3 regions of the Pseudomonas sp. J452 genome follow, and region 3 is predicted to be linked to each of the others. Evidence: predicted binding sites of a transcription regulator. Region 3 holds the regulator's gene; each other region holds the start of a gene.
What was found. Region 3 encodes sigma-54, which starts transcription at its own class of promoters, with help from an activator protein. Its sites were predicted from a motif close to ANTGGCATNNANNTTGCTNT; they were not measured.

Region 1: flgB (flagellar basal body rod protein FlgB) is a predicted target of sigma-54. The motif match lies at 2,988-3,007, and genes of this name have one in related genera.
Region 2: glnA (glutamate--ammonia ligase) is a predicted target of sigma-54. The motif match lies at 2,202-2,221, and genes of this name have one in related genera.

Annotation. Positions count from the first base shown of each region.
Region 1 is NZ_CP088294.1:3,327,121-3,331,658, reverse strand. It holds gene flgE (flagellar hook protein FlgE) at 1-1,337, opposite strand, end outside; gene flgD (flagellar hook assembly protein FlgD) at 1,382-2,050, opposite strand; gene flgC (flagellar basal body rod protein FlgC) at 2,073-2,516, opposite strand; gene flgB (flagellar basal body rod protein FlgB) at 2,531-2,938, opposite strand; gene cheR (protein-glutamate O-methyltransferase CheR) at 3,186-4,013, opposite strand; gene LRS11_RS15095 (chemotaxis protein CheV) at 4,058-4,538, opposite strand, start outside.
Region 2 is NZ_CP088294.1:735,824-740,361, forward strand. It holds gene typA (translational GTPase TypA) at 1-399, opposite strand, end outside; gene thiI (tRNA uracil 4-sulfurtransferase ThiI) at 530-1,987, opposite strand; gene glnA (glutamate--ammonia ligase) at 2,316-3,722, shown strand; gene LRS11_RS03290 (DUF4124 domain-containing protein) at 4,101-4,538, shown strand, end outside.
Region 3 is NZ_CP088294.1:2,299,349-2,303,886, forward strand. It holds gene rapZ (RNase adapter RapZ) at 1-383, opposite strand, end outside; gene ptsN (PTS IIA-like nitrogen regulatory protein PtsN) at 403-867, opposite strand; gene hpf (ribosome hibernation-promoting factor, HPF/YfiA family) at 880-1,188, opposite strand; gene LRS11_RS10345 (RNA polymerase factor sigma-54) at 1,388-2,884, opposite strand; gene lptB (LPS export ABC transporter ATP-binding protein) at 3,031-3,756, opposite strand; gene lptA (lipopolysaccharide transport periplasmic protein LptA) at 3,756-4,304, opposite strand; gene lptC (LPS export ABC transporter periplasmic protein LptC) at 4,291-4,538, opposite strand, start outside.

The sequences.
Region 1 (4,538 bases), 1.0 Mb from region 3:
TAGTTGCGCTGGGCCACGATCAGGTTGACCAACTGATCCGACAGCTCAACGTTGGAGTCTTCCAGAGCGCCGGACTGCAGGGCGCCCAGGGTGCCCGTGCGCGGTGTGCCAATGACCGGCTCGCCGGAGGCGAAGGACTGCACCCAGGCAGTCTTGCCCACCGGCGTCAGCCCTTGCATGTTGGCGAAGCTGGCCAGTATCACCTGCCCTTGCACGGTGGACTGACCGTTGGTGTAGCGGGCGAAGATCACACCGGTGTCATCAATCTCAAGGCCAGACAGTTGGCCAGTGGTGTAGCCGTTCTGACTGACGCTGCTGACGGAGAAGGCACTGGCATTCTGCGTCGTGCCGCGCGGGTCGAAGGTGATGTTGTCGGTACTGCCCAGGGCACCGTTCCAGACGAAGCCGGTAGGTGAAGCACCGGTTGTATCGACAGTCGCCGGAATCCAGCCGTCACCCGCCGCACCCGTGGTATCGGACAGGAAGGTGATTTCGTTGGTCAGCGGGTCGATCGAATAACCCGTGCCCGCAGTGCCCCCCACGGTGTCAGTAATAGTGCTCAACTGCCCCGAGGTGTCGAACGCCACGTTGAAGGACATCGGCGTGTTCGCCGCATCCTGTGGGTTGAGCGGATTGAGGCCATCGATCAGCACATGCATGACCCAGGTATTCTGCCCGCCGGAGGCCGCAGTGGCATCGTCCTTGACGAAGTACTGGGTCATCACGTGGGAGTTGCCCTGGCTGTCATAGATGTTCAGCGAGGTGGACGAGTTGTAGGTCAGTGGATCGGACGGGTCGAAGGTTGGCGCCGCCGAGGTACCGGCATTGCCTGGACGCACATTGGTCGAGTTGAGGTTGAACACCTGGGAAATCGACGAAGTGGCCTGCGGCTGCTGGCTGGCCGTCTGGATGCGCAAGTCATCCACCACACCATTCTGCAAATTGCCATTGGCATCCACGGTATAGCCCTGCAGGCGATAGCCGAAGTTGTTGACCATGTAGCCGTCGCGATCGGTACCGAAATAACCGGCACGGGTGTAGCTGATCTCGCCGTTATTACTGGTCTGGAAGAAGCCGTTGCCGTTGATCGCCAAGTCCAGGGAGTTCTGCGTGTAGTTGATGTTGCCCTGGTTGAACAGCTGCGACACATCACCCAGCAGCACACCGCTGCCCTGCGGGTTGGAACCGCTGCCAAGCACCGAGGCGGCATATACGTCGGCGAATTCCGCCCGCGACTGCTTGAAGCCCGCTGTGCCGGCGTTGGCGATGTTGTTACCGGTGACGTTGAGGTCACTGGTGGCCGCGCGCAAGCCGCTGAGACCGATATTGAAACCCATGGAAGACTCCTTTGCCGTTACTGCCGGCGCTTACGATCTGTGCGTTATTGACCGATGACCTGGACCTGCGACAGCGGCACGCTGCCCAGCCCCGCGAGGTTCAACATCAGCTCGCCACCGTTTTGCCCGAGGGTGACGCTGTCGACGTTGGCCGGCAGCAAGGTGTAGAGCCCCTTGGTGCCATCGGCGTAGCTGGCCTGTGCTTCGAACTTGTAGGTGCCAGGCGGCATGACTTTGCCGCTGGCATCCTTGCCGTCCCACATGAAGCTGATATTGCCGGCAGCCTGTTGCCCCAGGTTGACGCGATTCACCGTGGCTCCCGTGCTGTCATAGATGTTGACGTAGACGTTGCTGCTGGTTTCCGGCAATACCAGGCTGCCTTTGAACGTCTCGCTGGTATCCACAACCGCCTTCTCGGTTGGCACTATCACCTTGTGCCCGACCAGCGAGGAGGCCTGCAGAGCCTGCGACGACTGATAGCCGGACAGCAGTGCGCCCATGCTGGTGTTGAGATTTTCAATGCCCTCGACCTGGCTGAACTGTGCCAGCTGGGCGATGAACTCACCGTTGCCCTGCGGCTCCAGCGGATTCTGGTTATTCAACTGAGCCACCAGCAGGTTGAGGAACTCGTTCTTGCCAAGGTCCTTGTTCTGGGTGGTGTCCTGCTTGATCTGGTATTGATCCAGGGCCGAACTGACGCCACTAACGCTCATGGTCTTGCTCCTCGTTCGCGGCTTACTGGCCCAGGGTCAGTACGCGCTGCATCATCTGCTTGGCGGTATTCATCATTTCCACGTTGGTCTGGAAGGCACGACTGGCAGAAATCATGTCGGCCATTTCCTCAACCACGTTGACGTTCGGGTAGTACACGTAACCTTTCTCATCGGCTGCCGGATGGTTCGGCTCGTAGCGCGGCATCAGGCTGCTCTGATCCTCGACGATGCCCAACACCTGCACGCCGCGACCGGCCTCGTCCTGCTCGGCAAACAGCGAACCACGGTCGCCCTGCATGCTCGACTCAAACATGGTGGCGAATACCGGGTGGCGCGCACGGTAGGTCTGGTTGATGCTGGAAGACACCGTCTCGGCGTTGGCGATGTTGCTGGAGATGGTGTTCAGGCGAGTGCTCTGGGCGCTCATGCCGGTTCCGGCAATGTTGAAGACACTGGCAAGTGACATGTTTGGTATCTCCCTTATTCGCCGCGCAGGGCGCCGACCAGCCCTTTGAATTTGCTGTTGAGCAGGGTGAAGCTGGCCTGGAACTGCACCGAATTCTCGGCGTAGCTGGCTTGCTCCTGCTGCATGTCGACGGTGTTCTGATCGATGGACGGGTGGAACGGGGTACGGAAGCGCAGCGCCGGGTCGGCCAGTTCGATACCCGCGACAGCAATGTGCTGGCTGTCGGTAAGGCTGAGACCGACCTGCTTGCGTGTGGTCTTGTCATTCTGCTCGGCCAGCACGGCGGCGAAGTCCAGATCGCGGGCCCGGTAGTTCGGCGTATCGGCGTTGGCGATATTGTTGGCCAGCACCTCGGCGCGCTGGGCGCGGAAGCCGAGTGCCTTTTCATGGATACCGAGTGCGTTGTCGAAGCTGATGCTCATGACCTTGAACCTTTGCCGTTGGGCGATCTGGTGGTGCTGTGCCAGATATTTAGCAAAGGCTATGCCAATATTTATTACCCTTATTTATCAATGAATTAGAGTAAATACAGGGTCTAGAAAAGCGGCAAGCGGCAAAGCTTTTCCGCTATTGGCAAGACAAGCGGCAATACCAGGCAAAGCGTTTGCCGCACAAACGAAAACGGGAGGCCACTGGCCTCCCGTTTGTTTCTCGCTAACGCTGCGGGCGTTACTTCACCTTGTAGATGATCCCCGGACTGCACTGCACCATCTGATACAGATCCGGCAGGGCATTCAGCGCCTCGGAGGCACCGAGGAACAGATAGCCCCCTGGTTTCAGCGTGGCATGGATGCGCGTGAGGATGTCCTTCTTCACCTCGGCGGAGAAGTAGATCAGCACGTTGCGGCAGAACACGACGTCGAACTTGCCCAGCGCCGCATAGCTTTCCAGCAGGTTTAACGGGCGGAACTCCACACGACTCTTGATCGGTGCCTTGATCGCCCAGCGGCCCGGCCCCTTAGGGTCGAAATAGCGCTGCAGACGTTCCTGCGACAACCCTCGGCCCATTGCCAGGCTGTCGTACTCACCCGACTTGCAGTTGGTCAGCATCGAGGGCGACAGATCGGTAGCGACAATCTGCACGCCAGCCTTGAGCTGCCCCAGATTGCTCTTTTCGAATTCGTCGATGGTCATCGATAGCGAGTAAGGCTCCTGCCCCGAAGAACAGGCTGCCGACCAGATGCGCAGGCGCTGGTTCGGCGAGGCCTTGATCATCTCCGGCAATACCCGGTTCTTCAGTACTTCGAAGGGGTAGGTATCACGAAACCACAGGGTTTCGTTGGTGGTCATGGCATCCACGACCTGCTCGCGCAGACCGCCACGCGGCTGCGTCTGCATTTTCTGCACAAGCTCGCCAAGCGTCTTGATGCCTTGCTGTTCCATCAGCTTGTTGAGACGGCTGGAAACCAGGTACTGCTTGTTGCTACCCAGCAAAATACCGCACGCCTTCTCCAGGAAGGTCCGGAACTGCTCGAAATCCAAATTGCCTGAAGACACTAATGCCGCCTCACCATACATAGTTACTACCGAAGGCAGCGCCCTCAGCCCTCATCTGCGACACGGATGCGCTCAACCACGCGGGAAGCCAGGTCATCCGGGCGGAACTTCGCCAGGAAGTCATCCGCCCCCACCTTCTTCACCATGGCCTGGTTGAACACGCCGGACAGCGAAGTATGCAGAATCACGTGCAGCTTCTGCATCCGTGGATCGGCACGAATCTCCGCTGTCAGGGTGTAGCCATCCATTTCCGGCATCTCGATGTCAGAAATCAGCATGAGAAACTCTTCTGCCGGATTTTTGCCTTCTTCGACCAGCTTGCGCAGGTAATCATAGGCCTGGCGCCCATCATTGAGCGCGACCACTTCGACCCCGATGCTTTCCAGGCAACGTGACACCTGCTTGCGCGCCACCGAGGAGTCGTCGCAGATCAGCACCCGCAGCGATACCGCCTTGGCCTGGGTTGCGGTATCCACCACGCCCTCGGATATGGCTTCAGACATGGGCGCGACTTCGGCGAGGATT
Region 2 (4,538 bases), 1.6 Mb from region 3:
CGGACGGTCAATCTTGTTGATCACCACGATCGGACGCAGGCCGGCCTTGAACGCCTTCTGGGTCACGAAACGGGTTTGCGGCATCGGGCCGTCTTGGGCGTCGACCACCAGCAGTACGGAGTCAACCATCGACATCACGCGCTCTACTTCACCGCCGAAGTCGGCGTGGCCGGGGGTGTCAACGATGTTGATGTCGTAGCCGTTCCACTTCAGGGCGGTGTTCTTCGCCAGAATGGTGATGCCACGCTCTTTTTCCTGGTCGTTGGAGTCCATCACGCGCTCGGATTCCAGCTCTTTGCGGTCGAGGGTGCCGGACAGGCGCAGCAGTTTGTCTACCAGGGTGGTTTTGCCATGGTCGACGTGGGCGATGATGGCGATGTTACGGAGATTTTCGATCACGGATGTCGTCTCGATTGATGATTCTGAAGTCGTTGGCGGCGCAGTTTACGCAGCCTGGATGAATGGCGGGTGAATGCGCGGCCGGTCGGGAGGGCGATGACGGATGCTGCCGCCCAGCAGGCCCGCGCGCTTAATGCGGGCGATAGACGCGAACATTGGCATGCCCCTCGCTCAGTAGATGGTGGGCATGCAGGCGACTCATCACGCCCTTGTCGCAATACAGCAGGTACTGGCGTGTTTCATCCAGACCCTTGAAGCGATTGTTCAGCGCGTAGAACGGCAGGGTTTGCACCTCGATGCCGGGCAGCGTAAGCGGTTCGTCCTCGGCGGCATCCGGATGGCGGATATCGAGAACGATCTGCCCGGCCAGCGCCTCGGCCACTTCTTCGACCTGCAGATCCTGACCCAGCGCGTCGATCACCTTGTCCACCGTCACGCGCGTCGCGCGCTCCAGGGCGCGCTCGAGGATGGCCATATCGAAATGGCTTTCTTCGTGCTCGATACGCCCCGGCTTGGCTCGGGTGGTCGGGTTGACCGAGATCACCCCGCAGTACTCGGGCATGTTCTTGGCGTACTCGGCCGTGCCGATGGCGGTGGCGGTGTCGATGATGTCCTGCTTGTGCGCGGCGATCAGCGGGCGCAGCACCAGGGTGTCGGTGACCGAGTCGATCACCGAGAGATTCGGCAGAGTCTGGCTGGAGACCTGGCTGATCGCCTCGCCAGTCACCAGCGCGTCGATGTTCAGCTCCGCAGCGATGCGGCTGGCAGCACGCAGCATCATGCGCTTGAGGATCACGCCCATCTGGCTGTTGTCGACCTTGCCAAGGATCTCGCCGAGCACTTCCTCGAACGGCACGCTAATAAACAGCACGCGGTGCGAGCTGCCGAACTTCTGCCACAGGTGGTGGGCCACTTCCATCACGCCCAGCTCGTGAGCGCGGCCGCCGAGGTTGAAGAAGCAGAAGTGGGTGAGCAGGCCGCGACGCATCATCTGGTAGGCGGCGACGGTGGAGTCGAAGCCGCCGGACATCAGCACCAGGGTCTGCTCGATGGAGCCCAGCGGATAGCCGCCCAGGCCTTCGTGCTGGGCATGGATGATCAGCAGGCGCTCGTAGCGCACCTCGAAACGCACTTCGGCCTCGGGCTGCTTGAGGTCGATGCCGGCGGCACCGCACTCGACACGCAGGCGACTGCCGACGTGGCTGGCCAGTTCCATCGAGGAAAAGTCATGGGTATTGCCGGCGCGCTTGCAGCGCACCGCGAAAATCTTGCCGGGCAGTTGGGCCCCGAAATGCGCGCGGCATTTCTCGAAGGTGTCATCGAAGTCGACGTAGGGGTATTCGTGCACTTCGAGGAAGTGGGCGATACCCGGCGTGCTGCGCAGACGCTCGAACATCTCTGCCTGAATCTTCGGTTCGCGCACCTGGCTGATCAGGTCAAGGTTGTCCCACTCGCCCTGCACCTCCAGCTCGGGGTCCAGGTCACGCAGCACCGTGCGGATGTTCTTCGCCAGCTGGCGGATGAACTGCTTGCGCACCGGCCGGCTCTTGATAGTGATTTCCGCGAAGGGTTTGACGATGAGTTTCATGGGACAGCGCGTACGCCAGGCAACCAAAAAAGAGGGGCGCGGATTATAGCGGAAATTGCTCAAGGTTTAACCAAAAACAATAAGGCACTTTATTAAAATCCCAAAATGGTGCACCGCAATAATTCAAAGACCCAAAATGGTGCATGCAACTGTATAAATAATCGCCACAACCCGCGAAAACCCTGAGTTATGGGCCGCACACCCATTCCGGGGCACTGGCACGCAATTTGCTCCCTTGTGAGGCAGGTTGCTATGGCGGACTATCCCGCCGGGCTTCACCGAACTTTTGAGGGCTCACCTTTCGAGCCTTATCCACCTGGAGGACAGCATGTCGAAGTCGATTCAACTGATCAAAGAACACGACGTGAAGTGGGTAGACCTGCGCTTCACTGACACCAAGGGTAAGCAACACCACGTGACCATGCCGGCCCGTGACGCCCTGGACGACGAATTTTTCGAAGTCGGCAAAATGTTCGATGGCTCGTCCATCCATGGCTGGAAAGGCATCGAAGCCTCCGACATGATCCTGCTGCCGGTTGACGACACCGCTGTACTGGACCCGTTCACCGAAGAACCGACCCTGATCCTGGTCTGCGACATCATCGAGCCGAGCACCATGCAAGGCTACGACCGCGACCCGCGCTCGATCGCCAAGCGCGCCGAGGAATACCTGAAGACCACCGGTATCGGTGACACCGTATTCGTAGGCCCGGAGCCTGAGTTCTTCATCTTCGACGAAGTGAAGTTCAAGTCCGACATCTCCGGCTCCATGTTCAAGATCTTCTCCGAGCAGGGTTCCTGGAACACCGACGCCGACATCGAAGGCGGCAACAAGGGCCACCGTCCGGCCGTCAAAGGTGGTTACTTCCCGGTTCCGCCGTGCGACCACGACCACGAAATCCGTACTGCCATGTGTAATGCCATGGAAGAAATGGGCCTGGTCATCGAAGTTCACCACCACGAAGTGGCGACTGCCGGTCAGAACGAAATCGGCGTGAAGTTCAACACCCTGGTCAACAAGGCTGACGAAGTTCAGACCCTGAAGTACTGCGTGCACAACGTGGCTGACGCCTACGGCAAAACCGCTACCTTCATGCCGAAGCCGCTGTACGGCGACAACGGTTCGGGTATGCACGTGCACCTGTCGATCGCCAAAGACGGCAAGAACACCTTCGCTGGTGAAGGCTATGCCGGCCTGTCCGACACCGCCCTGTACTTCATCGGCGGCATCATCAAGCACGGTAAGGCCCTGAACGGCTTCACCAACCCGTCGACCAACTCCTACAAGCGTCTGGTCCCGGGCTTCGAAGCTCCGGTCATGCTGGCCTACTCGGCGCGCAACCGTTCCGCCTCGATCCGTATCCCGTACGTTTCCAGCCCGAAAGCCCGCCGCATCGAAGCGCGCTTCCCGGATCCGGCTGCCAACCCGTACCTGGCCTTCGCAGCTCTGCTGATGGCCGGTCTGGACGGTATCCAGAACAAGATCCACCCCGGCGACGCTGCCGACAAGAACCTGTACGACCTGCCGCCGGAAGAAGCTGCCAACATCCCGCAAGTATGCGGCAGCCTGAAAGAAGCGCTGGAAGAACTGGATAAAGGTCGCGCGTTCCTGACCAAGGGCGGCGTTTTCACCGACGACTTCATCGATGCCTACATCGAGCTGAAATCCGAAGAAGAAATCAAAGTTCGCACCTTCGTACACCCGCTGGAATACGACCTGTACTACAGCGTCTAAGCTAGCCGCGTGATGAAAAGGCCTCCTTCGGGAGGCCTTTTTTTGCGCCACGGCAGGCGTCGCCTCGTAGTAGCGGCTTTAGCCGCGAACCAGACTTCAGCCCCGCCCCACTCTTGATTCCGCGCGCATTAGGAATGAAGCGCGGACTTACTGTAGGAGCCAGCTTGCTGGCGATCAGAGGGCGAAAGACATCGCCAGCAAGCTGACTCCTACCGAGTACCTGCAACGCTCAATCTCTTGCGGGGCCAATCTATAACGCCTGGTCACCATACAGGACATCACCTTTTTCTTGCGCCGCAACACGCTGGCAAAGCCGCGTGCTTGCCAGCTAGCCCTACAGATGCAAGGCTTAGGCACAGCTCACCCGGGAGTACACCGATGCGCCTGCTCACCGCCTGCCTGCTTTGCGCCATCGCGCTGCCTGCTGCCGCGCAGATCTACAAGTACACCGACGCCAACGGCAACACGGTGTTCACCAACCAGCCACCGGAAGGCCAGGCCGCGGAAGCCGTCGAACTGCCACCGACCAATACCGTCGAGTCGCAACCGCCAGGTGTCGTCGAACCGCAAGAAACCGCCGCCGCCACTGGCGCGGCCTACCAGGTGCTGCAACTCACCGACATTCCCAGCGATGAGGCGCTGCGTGCCAATAACGGCACCTTCACCGTTGGCGTGGACATCGCCCCGCGGCTGCAGGCCGGCCATCAGCTGCGTCTGCTGCTGGACGGCCAGCCTTATGGCCAGGCCAGCAACGTCACCCGCCTGCAACTGGTCAACATCGACCGTGGCGAGCACAGCCTGGCCGTCGAGGTGCTG
Region 3 (4,538 bases):
AGCAGGGCCTCCTCGTCGCGAATGGCTTCGGCCAGGGCGCGGGTCTCGTTGGTCAGCGGGTGACGCCGGCGGGTCTCGGAGAAGCGCTTGAGCAGGGTTTCCTCGTCGGCATCCAGGTACAGCACGTCGCAGAGGATGTGGCGGGCGCGGACTTCGGCGAGCAGTTCGGGAAAGCGCTTGAGCTGGCTGGGCAGGTTGCGGGCGTCGATGGAGACGGCGACCAGCGGGTGCAACAGTTCGGTTTCCAGCAGCGCACGCTCGGCCAGCTCGGGCAACAGGCCGGCCGGCAGGTTGTCGATGCAGTAGAAACCGTTGTCCTCCAGTACATCGAGAGCAGTGCTCTTGCCCGAGCCGGAGCGGCCGCTGACGATGATCAGGCGCATCACACTGTCCTACCCTGGCCTACTGGCCGTTCTGCACGTCGACGACTACCTGGTAGAGGCTTTCACTGCTTTGCGCCTGGCGCAGGCGCTCGCGCACATCGGCGCGGTCGAGCATGCTGGCGATCTGCCGGAGCAGCTCCAGGTGCTCGTCGGTCGCCGCTTCCGGTACCAGCAGGACGAACAGCAGGTCCACCGGGGCGCCGTCGATGGCGTCGAAATCCACTGCCGCATCCAGGCGCAGCACGGCGCTGATCGGCGCTGCGCAGCCGGGCAGGCGGCAGTGAGGAATGGCGATGCCGTTGCCGAACCCGGTGGAACCGAGTTTTTCACGGGCAATCAGGCTTTCAAAAATGTCCTGGCCATCCAGGTCGGGCAATTCGCGCGCGACCAGGTTGGCAATTTGTTCCAGAACGCGTTTTTTGCTGCCGCCGGACACGTTCACCAGGGAACGGCCGGCGGTCAGGATATTTTCAAGTCGGATCATGTGTGGGGGATATCAGCGGGCTGTCGCGCCTTGCAGGCGGTTGAGCTGCTTTTCCTTGTGTTTGATCAGTTGGCGGTCAAGTTTGTCGGCGAGCAGATCGATCGCCGCATACATGTCTTCGTGCTCTGCGTTGGCGACGACTTCACCGCCGGCAATGTGCAGGGTGGCTTCGATTTTCTGCTTGAGTTTCTCGACCTCCATGATCACCTGCACATTGGTGATCTTGTCGAAATGGCGCTCCAGTCGGCCGAGTTTCTCGCCGATGTAGTCGCGCAGGGCGTCGGTCACATCCAGTTGGTGTCCACTGATGTTGACTTGCATACCGCTTCTCCTTGTTGCCGTGTGTAAGAGACAGGCTAGCGGGCCTGCCACCGTAACACTTTGGCTTGAGAAGGCTTTTGCAGAACTGTCCTGTGCTTCCCCCTCGGGGCAGGGCGCCTGGCGCGCATGCAGTTTTGCAAAAGCCTTCCCTCAGTGCCGCATCACATCAGTCGCTGGCGCATGCATCAGGCACTGCGCGCTACATCAACCGCTTGCGTTCGCTCGAAGGCGCTATCCCGAGGGATTCGCGGTATTTGGCGACGGTGCGACGGGCTACCTGAATGCCCTGTTCTTCCAGTAAACCAGCGATCTTGCTGTCACTCAACGGCTTTTTCGCGTTTTCCGCTGCGACCAGTTTTTTGATGATGGCGCGGATCGCCGTCGACGAGCATTCGCCGCCTTCCGAGGTGCTAACGTGGCTGGAGAAGAAGTATTTCAGCTCGTAAATGCCACGCGGGGTGTGCATGAATTTCTGCGTGGTGACCCGCGAAATGGTCGATTCGTGCATGCCCACCGCTTCGGCGATGTCATGCAGGACCAGCGGCTTCATCGCCTCGTCGCCGTATTCGAGGAAGCCGCGCTGGTGCTCGACGATCTGCGTGGCGACCTTCATCAGCGTCTCGTTGCGGCTCTGCAGGCTCTTGATGAACCAGCGCGCTTCCTGCAACTGGTTGCGCATGAAGGTGTTGTCGGCGCTGGAGTCGGCGCGTTTGACGAAGCCTGCGTACTGGGCGTTGACGCGCAGGCGCGGCACCGCCTCCTGGTTCAGCTCCACCAGCCAGCGTTCGTTATGCTTGCGTACCAGGACGTCGGGGATCACGTATTCCGGCTCGCTGGCTTCGATCTGTGAGCCGGGGCGCGGGTTGAGGCTCTGGATCAGCTCGATGATCTGGCGCAGCTCGTCTTCCTTGAGCTTCATGCGCCGCATCAGCTGGCTGTAGTCGCGGCTGCCGAGCAGGTCGAGGTGGTCGCCGGCCAGGCGCTGGGCCTCGCTCAGCCAGGGCGTGCTGGCCGGCAGCTGGCGCAGTTGCAGAAGCAGGCATTCGCGCAGGTCGCGGGCGCCGACGCCGGCTGGGTCGAAGTTCTGGATGCGGTGCAGCACGGCTTCGACTTCGTCGAGCTCGACGTCCATTTCCGGGTCGAAGGCCTCGACGATTTCCTCGAGCGACTCTTCCAGGTAGCCCTGATTGTTGATGCAGTCGATCAGGGTTACGGCGATCAGGCGGTCGGTGTCCGACATCGGCGCCAGGTTGAGCTGCCAGAGCAAATGGGTCTGCAGGCTTTCGCCGGCCGAGGTACGGGTGGTGAAGTCCCACTCGTCATCGTCATTGCTCGGCAGGCTGCTGGCGCTGGTCTGGTAGACATCTTCCCAGGCGGTATCGACCGGCAGTTCGTTGGGAATGCGTTCGTTCCACTCGCCGTCCTCGATGGAGTCGGCGGGGGTGCTGTTGGTTTCCTGGTAGGTGTCCTGCTGCTGTTTGGACTGGGCGTTCTGCTCTTCGCCGTCGGCCAGCGGATCGCTGTTGTCGAAGTCTTCGCCTTCTTCCTGGCGCTCCAGCATGGGGTTGGATTCCAGGGCTTCCTGGATTTCCTGTTGCAGGTCCAGGGTGGAAAGCTGGAGTAGGCGAATGGCTTGTTGCAGCTGCGGCGTCATCGTCAGCTGCTGGCCCATCTTGAGGACTAGCGAAGGTTTCATGGCAGGAAGCTTTGCACCTTATTTGCCGGCGCAATTGCGCCATTCACTACAGGGCGCCGGGGCGCCGCCAATAAGCAAATTATATGCCCGAAACTGGCGATCTTGCCTAGGCTTGACAACGTCCCTGTAGTGAAGCAGTGCCTGCGTCAGAGGCGGAACTCGTGCCCGAGGTAGACTTCTTTCACCAGTTGGTTGGCCAGGATGCTTTCGGCATCGCCTTCGGCGATCAGCTGGCCGTCATTGACAATGTAGGCGGTCTCGCAGATGTCGAGGGTCTCGCGCACGTTGTGGTCGGTGATCAGCACACCAATGCCCTTGGCCTTGAGGTGGTAAATGATCTGCTTGATATCGCCGACCGAGATCGGGTCGACACCGGCGAAGGGTTCATCCAACAGAATGAATTTCGGCTCGGTGGCCAGGGCGCGGGCGATTTCCACGCGGCGGCGTTCACCACCGGACAGGCTCATGCCGAGGTTGTCGCGGATGTGGTTGATGTGGAACTCCTGCAGCAGGGTCTCCAGCGCGGCGTGGCGGCCGGCGCGGTCGAGGTCCTTGCGGGCTTCCAGAATGGCCATGATGTTGTCGGCCACCGACAGCTTGCGGAAGATCGAGGCTTCCTGCGGCAGGTAGCCGATACCGACGCGCGCGCGGCCGTGCATGGGCTGGTGGCTGACGTCGAGGTTGTCGATCAGCACGCGGCCCTGGTCGGCCTGTACCAGGCCAACGATCATGTAGAAACAAGTGGTCTTGCCGGCGCCGTTGGGGCCGAGCAGGCCGACGATCTGGCCGCTGTCGATGGACAGGCTGACGTCACGGACGACCTGGCGGCCCTTGTAACTCTTGGCCAGGTGCTGGGCTTTGAGGGTCGCCATTACTGCGCTTGCTCCGGTTGGCCGGTTTTCTTGCGCGGCTGGATGACCATGTCGATACGTGGGCGCGGCGTGCTCAGGGCGGTGCCGTTGGCGCGGCCGGCGTTGACGATCTGGCGCTGGGTGTCATAGACGATCTTCTCGCCTTCGAAGGTATTGCCTTCCTGAATCACCTTGGCCTGATCGATCAGCACGATGCGCTCGTTGCTGGCAAAGTACTGGATGGTCAGGCCATAGGCCTTGACGATTTCCTTTTCTGCCGAAGGCTTTTGCTCGTAGTAGGCGGGTTTGCCCACCGAGGTGAAGACTTCGACTTCGCCATTGGCATCCTGGGTGATGGTCACGGTGTCGCCGGTGATCTTCAGGGTGCCCTGAGTGATCACTACGCCGCCGCGGTATACGGCCACGCCTTGCTTGTCGTCCAGCTCGGCGCTGTCGGCTTGCACCCGGATCGGCTGCTCGCGGTCGCTCGGCAGGGCCCAGGCACTGGCGCTTCCGAGCGCGGCACCGAGGCTGATGAACAATAGGGGGAGTGTTTTAACGAGCCTCATGCTGGCCTCTTACGTTGGACAGCAGGAGGATCCGGCCGTCATTCATGTACGCTTTCATTCCTTGCGCCGTGGTCACCCCATTGGCGGCCTCGATTCTAACGGCTTGCTGGGTTTGCGCATATTCCTTGTCAGGAAATACGGTCATCCGGCTGCTGGTGATCACCGTCGGACGACCCTTGGCGTCGGTGCGTGCGACGCGCACGGCATCGATAAGTTCGACTTCCTTGCCCTCTG